DNA from 2 places in the Brevibacterium sp. K72 genome. Region 2 is predicted to be linked to the other one. Evidence: riboswitches for the same ligand, from Rfam matches in the RefSeq annotation. Region 2 holds a riboswitch; the other holds the start of a gene.
What was found. Region 2 has a riboswitch for thiamine pyrophosphate ahead of thiC (phosphomethylpyrimidine synthase ThiC). Riboswitches for the same ligand answer to the same signal wherever they lie in the genome.
Positions count from the first base shown of each region.

Region 1: another riboswitch for thiamine pyrophosphate. It lies ahead of thiO (glycine oxidase ThiO); the one in region 2 lies ahead of thiC (phosphomethylpyrimidine synthase ThiC).

Region 1 is NZ_CP191582.1:2,495,720-2,499,122, forward strand. It holds gene ACQ1RG_RS11155 (thiazole synthase) at 1-242, opposite strand, end outside; gene thiS (sulfur carrier protein ThiS) at 244-480, opposite strand; gene thiO (glycine oxidase ThiO) at 477-1,658, opposite strand; TPP riboswitch at 1,649-1,751, opposite strand; gene thiE (thiamine phosphate synthase) at 1,775-2,452, shown strand; gene ACQ1RG_RS11175 (ketopantoate reductase family protein) at 2,449-3,363, shown strand.
Region 2 is NZ_CP191582.1:1,419,085-1,422,487, reverse strand. It holds gene ACQ1RG_RS06305 (M18 family aminopeptidase) at 1-1,193, shown strand, start outside; TPP riboswitch at 1,519-1,629, shown strand; gene thiC (phosphomethylpyrimidine synthase ThiC) at 1,626-3,403, shown strand, end outside.

The DNA of each region.
Region 1 (3,403 bases), 1.1 Mb from region 2:
GTGAGCACAGCGTCCCGGGCGGTATAGCAGCCCGCGGTGTTCGGCAGGGAGCGGATGCCGAGGCGTTCGAGGAGGGCGAAGACCGAGTCCCTGGCGTCAGCGTCGAAACGGCGGATCGCCACGGTCGTCAGCTCCGTCGCCGAGGCGGTCAGTGCGTTCTCGAGGATGCTCAGGGTGCTCGCCCCTCCGGTGCCCATGACGAGGTGGGAGTCGAAGGTCGCTCCGTCGATCGTCCAGCTCATCTCAGCCTCCCTGCACAGCGGTGACGATGTCGACGGTCTGGCCGTCGACGATGGCGAACTCGGCCCAGAGTCCACGGCGGATGACCTCACCGTCGACGGCGAGGGCCACCCCGAGACGGCCTCCGTCGACGGGAGTCCCGTCCGTCGCGAGCTGCCTGCCGGTGACGTGCTCGACGAGCGAGCGGGCCGTGGTGCCTGAGGCGAGCTCGCTGCTCTCCCCGTTGAGTGTGATGGTCATGGTTCCTTCCTTGCTGTGGTCATCGCCGCCACGAGGCGCGGAGACGGGCTCTCGTTCGACTGTGCGGCTTCGGAGAAGCGGCGGGGAGCAAGGGCCGCGGGCGCCCCTGCGGGCAGCCACGGGGAGTCCGAGCCGCAGACGAGGTCGGCGCCGAAGCGGGCCCCGAGCGGGGTGAGGAGGACCCCGTGGCGGAAGTACCCAGTGGAGACGACGCAGCCGGGATCCGTGCGCCCGACGAACGGGAGATCGTCGGGGGAACCAGGCCGGGCACGGGCAGTGATCTCGGTGACCTCCGCGTCGAGGATCCCGGGCACGAGCCTTTCGGCGTCGTGGAGGAGACGGTGGACGCCCTCGGCGAGCACCCCGGGGCGACCGTCCTCCCGGGACGTGGCGCCGAGGACGAGCTCCCCGTCGGGACGGGGGACGATGTAGACGGGCCGACCGGCGACGAGTCCGCGGATGGTGCGGGTGAGCAGCGGTGGCGCGCTCGGGTCGGTGCGCAGCCGGATGATGTCGCCGTGGACGGCGCGCAGCGGCAGGTCGGGGGTGCCTGCGATCGATCCCGCCGCTTCTCCGGCGGCGAGGACGATCTGGTCGGCCGCGAGGCTGCGCCCATCGGCGAGGGTGACACCGATTGTTCGGCCGCTGACGCGGACGAGTCCGGTCGCCTCCTCACGGACGATGTCGTCGTCGAGGAGCGAGAGCAGGGCGCCGGTGATCCGTCGTGGGTCGATCGCATGGTCGCCGGGGATGCGCACCGCCCCGCTCACCCCCGGCGAGAGCGCAGGCTCGAGATCACGGGCCCGCGACCCGGTGATGAGCTCTACCTCGGACCCCGCCTCGGTCTGCAGAGCGCGCAGGTCCCGCAGGGTCGCGAGGTCCGCCCTGTCTCCGGCGCACACGAGGGTCTCGGTTCTCGTCTCGCCGAGGTCGTGCCCGGTCTCGGCGGTGAGTCGCGAGGCGAAGTCGGGGTAGAGATCGGCAGAGGTGCGCATGAGGGGGAAGAGCGGGGACTGGCCCCATGCGATCTCCGCGGCCGGGGCGATCATGCCGGCGGCGGCATACGAGGCCCCTTCGCCGGGTGCGGGGTCGATGAGCGTGACCGACGCTCCCCGGCCACGCAGTTCCCATGCTGTGGCGAGCCCGATGATCCCGGCCCCGACGACGATGACGTGCACTGTATTCTCCCTCCGGCGGCATGACCCGCATCAGGTGCGGCGGTCGGCACGAAGCCCTCTCAGCCTCCCAGCGAGGCTCCCGCGAACTCCTCTACTCTAGGAGCATGGTTCCCGCGATGACAACGTCCTCCGCCCAGCGAGACACGCAGACCACGACTCGAACCGCGCGTCGGCGCTCGCTCGAGGAGGCCCGCCTCTACCTCTGCACCGATGCCAGAACCAAGCAGGGCGATCTCGCCGCGTTCCTCGACGCCGCATACGCCGGGGGCGTCGACATCATCCAGCTGCGCGACAAGAGCCTGGAGGCACGAGAGGAGATCGCCGCCCTCGAGGTCCTCCGGGACGCCGCCCGCCGCCATGGCAGGCTCTTCTCCGTCAACGACCGTGCCGACGTCGCCCTCCTCGTCGGCGCCGACGTCTTCCACGTCGGACAGGGTGACCTCACGAGCGGCCAGGCCCGTGCCGTGCTCGGACCCGACGTCCTCCTCGGCCGCTCGACCCACTCGATCGACCAGGCGCTCGCCGCCGACGCCGACCCCGACATCGACTACCTCTGCCTCGGGCCCGTGTGGGAGACCCCGACGAAACCCGGGCGACCGGCCGTCGGCCTCGAGCCCCTGCGGGAGATCACCGGACGGGTGAACACCCCCTGGTTCGCGATCGGCGGCATCGCCGCCGGTGAGCGGCTCGACGCGGTGCGCGAAGCCGGAGCCGAGCGCATCGTCGTCGTCCGCGCCGTCACCGAGGCCGATGATCCCGCCGCAGCGGCAGCGACCCTGAAGGGAGAGCTGTGAGGATCCTCATCGCCGGAGCCGGGGCCACCGGGGGAGCGTTCGGCACCCGCCTCGTCGAAGCCGGACGTGACGTCACCTTCCTCGTCCGACCCGAGCGCGCCGAGGCGCTGCGCGCATCGGGGCTGCGCTTCATCGGCCCCGACGAGGACAGGACGAACCCGGTGGCCGTGACGACCGCCGAGGAGCTCGCAGCGAACCCGATCCCTGCGGACCTCGTCCTCATCGCCGTCAAGGCCGGCGGCCTCGACCAGGTCATCGACGACATTCGCCCGGCGATCGGGCCGGACACGCTCATCATTCCGTTCCTCAACGGCATGGCCCATATCGACCGCCTGGACAGGGAGTTCCCCGGGCAGGTGCTCGGGGGCCTCGTGAAGATCATCGGCACGATGCGCGGATACGACGTTGTGCAGATGACGGACATGGCGACGATGACGATCGGCCGCCTCGGCGGGGGAGAGGTGCCTTCCGGGATCGTCGAGGCCCTCGACGTCCCCGGCTTCCGCCTCCAGGTCATCGATGCCATCGATGACGCACTCTGGGAGAAGTGGGTCTTCATCGCCGCAGCCGGCGTGGTCACGTGCCTCTTCCGGGCGCCCGTCGGGGCGATCATGGCCGCCGGCGGCGAACCCCACGTCGTCGCGATCGTCGACGAGCTCGAAGCCGTGGCGATGGGCGCCGGACACCCGATCTCGGCGCGCTCCCGCGCGGTGACGCTCTCGATGCTCACCGCCGAGGGCTCCTCATTCACCTCATCGCTCTATCGCGACGTCACCGCCGGACTGCCCAACGAGACCGAGCACATCCTCGGCAGCCTCGCGGCGACCGCGGCGGGACTCGGGGTCGCGACCCCGCTGCTCGACCTCACTCTCGTGCAGCTGCGAGCAGGCGAGATCGACCGGGCGGGATGACCGGAGAGGGGTCTGCAGCCTGGCCACGGTTTCGGAAGCC
Region 2 (3,403 bases):
TCGGCGCCGCCGGCTTCCACCGGCTCGACGAACGCGACTCCTGGGCGCTCGAACCCGGCCGCGGATACTTCGTCGTCCGCGACGGTGCGATCATCGCGTGGATGACCCCGACAGAGACCACCTCGGTGATCCCGCCGTTCCGCGTCCTCGGGTCGCACACCGACTCCCCCGCCTTCAAGCTCAAGCCCGGTGAGGAGTTCACGACCGCCGGGGTGCGCCAGGTCGGCGTCGAGATCTACGGCGGGCCGCTGCTCAACTCGTGGCTCGACCGGGAGCTCGCGTTCGCCGGGCGCCTCAGCCTCGCCGACGGCACCGTCGTTCTCGCACGCACCGGGGCGATCGCGCGCATCCCGCAGCTGGCCATCCACCTCGACCGGCAGGTCAACGAGGGCCTCACCCTCGACAAGCAGCGCCACACGACCCCGATCGTCGGTCTCGCCGACCTTGCCGAGGCCGACGTCCTCGAGCTCCTCGCCGCCTCCGCCGAGGTGGACCCCGAGCTCATCGTCGGCCACGACGTCTACACGATCCCCGTCCAGGAGCCTGCGCGCTTCGGTGCCGCGGACGAGTTCTTCGCCTCGCCGAGGCTGGACAACCTCCTCTCCGTCCACGCCGGGGTCAGCGCGATGGTCGGGCTCGACGCCGAGGCGCTCGACCACCTCGCCCTCTTCGCCGGGTTCGACCACGAGGAGATCGGGTCGAACTCTCGGTCCGGGGCGAGCGGACCGTTCCTCGCCGACGTCGCCGAGCGCATCGTCGCCTCCCTCTACCCCGACGCGACTCGCAGCGACCACCTCGCCGCGCTTGCCAGGTCGGTGTGCGTGTCCTCGGACGCCGGTCATGCCGTCCACCCGAACTATCAGGAGCGGCACGACCCGCAGGTGCGGCCCCGCCTCGGCGGCGGACCCCTGCTCAAGCACAACGCGCAGCAGCGCTATGCGACCGACGCCGTGGGCACCGCGGTGTGGGCTAAGGCGTGCACTGCGGCCGGGGTCGAGTACCAGGACTTCGTGTCGAACAACTCGGTGCCGTGCGGGTCGACGATCGGACCGCTGACGGCGACGCGGATGGGGATGACGACCGTCGACGTGGGACCGGCGCTCTACTCGATGCACTCGGCGCGGGAGATGTGCGCGATCAGCGACGTCGTCGCCCTCGGTGCCGCCGCCAAGGCCTTCCTCCAGGGAGCGTAGGGGCCGGCGCCGCCATTCCGCACGCCGATCCACGCGCAGCCGACATTTCCAACCCCGATCCACGCTGGGCCCGAATTCCGCGTCGCCCAAGACGCGGAATTCCGGCTGCGCGTTGATCGAGAGCGACCGACTTCGCGGGAGCATCGATTTTCTCCCGCCGCGTTGATCGAGCGCGACCGGGTACGCGGTGATCGAGGGCGATCGGCAGTCGCCGGGCGGTCGACGAGGTGGCCGCCGAACAGTCGACGAGGTGGTCGCCGAACGGTCGACGGGCGGTCGACGAGACGCGCTGTTTTGTGGCGACGCGCACACTGTGATAGTCGTTGTGTGACCCCACGGGGGCCTCCGGCAGGAGGCTGAGATCGGGCTAAGGCCGCTCGAGACCGTTGAACCTGATCCGGTTGATACCGGCGGAGGAAGAGAGGATCGCAGATGACTGCGCCTACCCCTGACACACCCGAAAACACCACGCCCGCCGAGGACTACTCCCTCGAGCAGTACCCCTCGCATTCGCTCGCCTGGGTCGAGGACAGCGAGCACGGCATCCGCGTCCCGGTCACCCGCATCGACCTCGAGGACACGAACGGCCGCCCCAACGAACCCGTCCACGTCTACCGCACCGTCGGCCCCGGCGCCGTTCCCGAACACGGGCTTCCGCCGCACCGCGCGCCCTGGATCGACGACCGCGACGACACCGAGACCTACGAGGCGCGCGGACACCTCATCGAAGACGACGGCCGAGCCGCCGTCCGTCGCGGGGCGCCCTCTCAGCAGTGGCAGGGTCCGGAACGGTCACCTCGGCGAGCGAAGAACGGACGCACCGTCACGCAGATGCACTACGCCAGGAAGGGCATCATCACTCCGGAGATGCGCTACGTCGCGATCCGCGAGCAGTGCGACGTCGAACTCGTCCGCTCCGAGGTCGCCGCAGGCCGGGCGATCATCCCGTCGAACATCAACCATCCCGAGTCCGAACCGATGATCATCGGCAAGGCGTTCCTCGTCAAGATCAACGCGAACATCGGCAATTCTGCGGTGACGAGCTCGATCGCCGAGGAGGTGGAGAAGCTCCAGTGGGCCGCGAAGTGGGGTGCCGACACCCTCATGGACCTCTCGACGGGCAACGACATCCACACCACCCGCGAATGGATCATCCGCAACTCCCCGATCCCCATCGGCACCGTCCCCATCTACCAGGCGCTTGAGAAGGTCGACGGCGACGCCGAAGCGCTCACCTGGGAGATCTACCGCGACACCGTCATCGAACAGTGCGAGCAGGGCGTCGACTACATGACCGTGCACGCCGGCGTGCTGCTCCGCTACGTCCCGCTCACCGCGGACCGGGTCACCGGCATGGTCTCTCGCGGGGGCTCGATCATGGCCGGCTGGTGCCTGGCCCACCACGAGGAGAACTTCCTCTACACCCACTTCGACGAGCTCTGCGAGATCTTCGCCCAGTACGACGTCGCCTTCTCCCTCGGCGACGGGCTGCGTCCCGGATCGATCGCCGACGCCAACGACGCCGCACAGTTCGCCGAACTCGACACCCTCGCCGAGCTGACGAAGCGCGCGTGGGCCCACGACGTCCAGGTCATGGTCGAAGGTCCCGGCCACATTCCGCTCCACCTCGTGCGGGAGAACGTCGAGAGGCAGCAGGAGCTGTGCGACGGCGCGCCCTTCTACACCTTGGGTCCGCTGGTCACGGACATCGCTCCCGGTTACGACCACATCACCTCGGCGATCGGGGCCACGGAGATCGCCCGCTACGGCACCGCGATGCTCTGCTACGTCACCCCGAAGGAGCACCTGGGCCTGCCCGACCTCGAGGACGTCAAGACGGGCGTGATCACGTACAAGATCGCCGCGCACGCCGCCGACGTCGCGAAGGGACATCCCGGGGCGAGCGCCCGTGACGACGCACTGTCGAAGGCGCGGTTCGAGTTCCGCTGGCGCGATCAGTTCGCCCTCGGCCTCGACCCGGAGACAGCGGAGGCATTCCACGACGAGACCCTGCCCGCCGAACCGGCGAAGACCGCGCATTTCTGCTCGATGTGCGGGCCGAAGTTCTGCTCGATGCGCATCTCCCAGGACATCCGCGACACCTACGGAAGCGCCGAGGCGCAGGCCGCGATCGCGGGCATGCAGGCCAAGAGTCGGGAGTTCCTCGAGCGCGGGGCCCAGGTGTACCTTCCCGAGCCGACGGTCGGCCC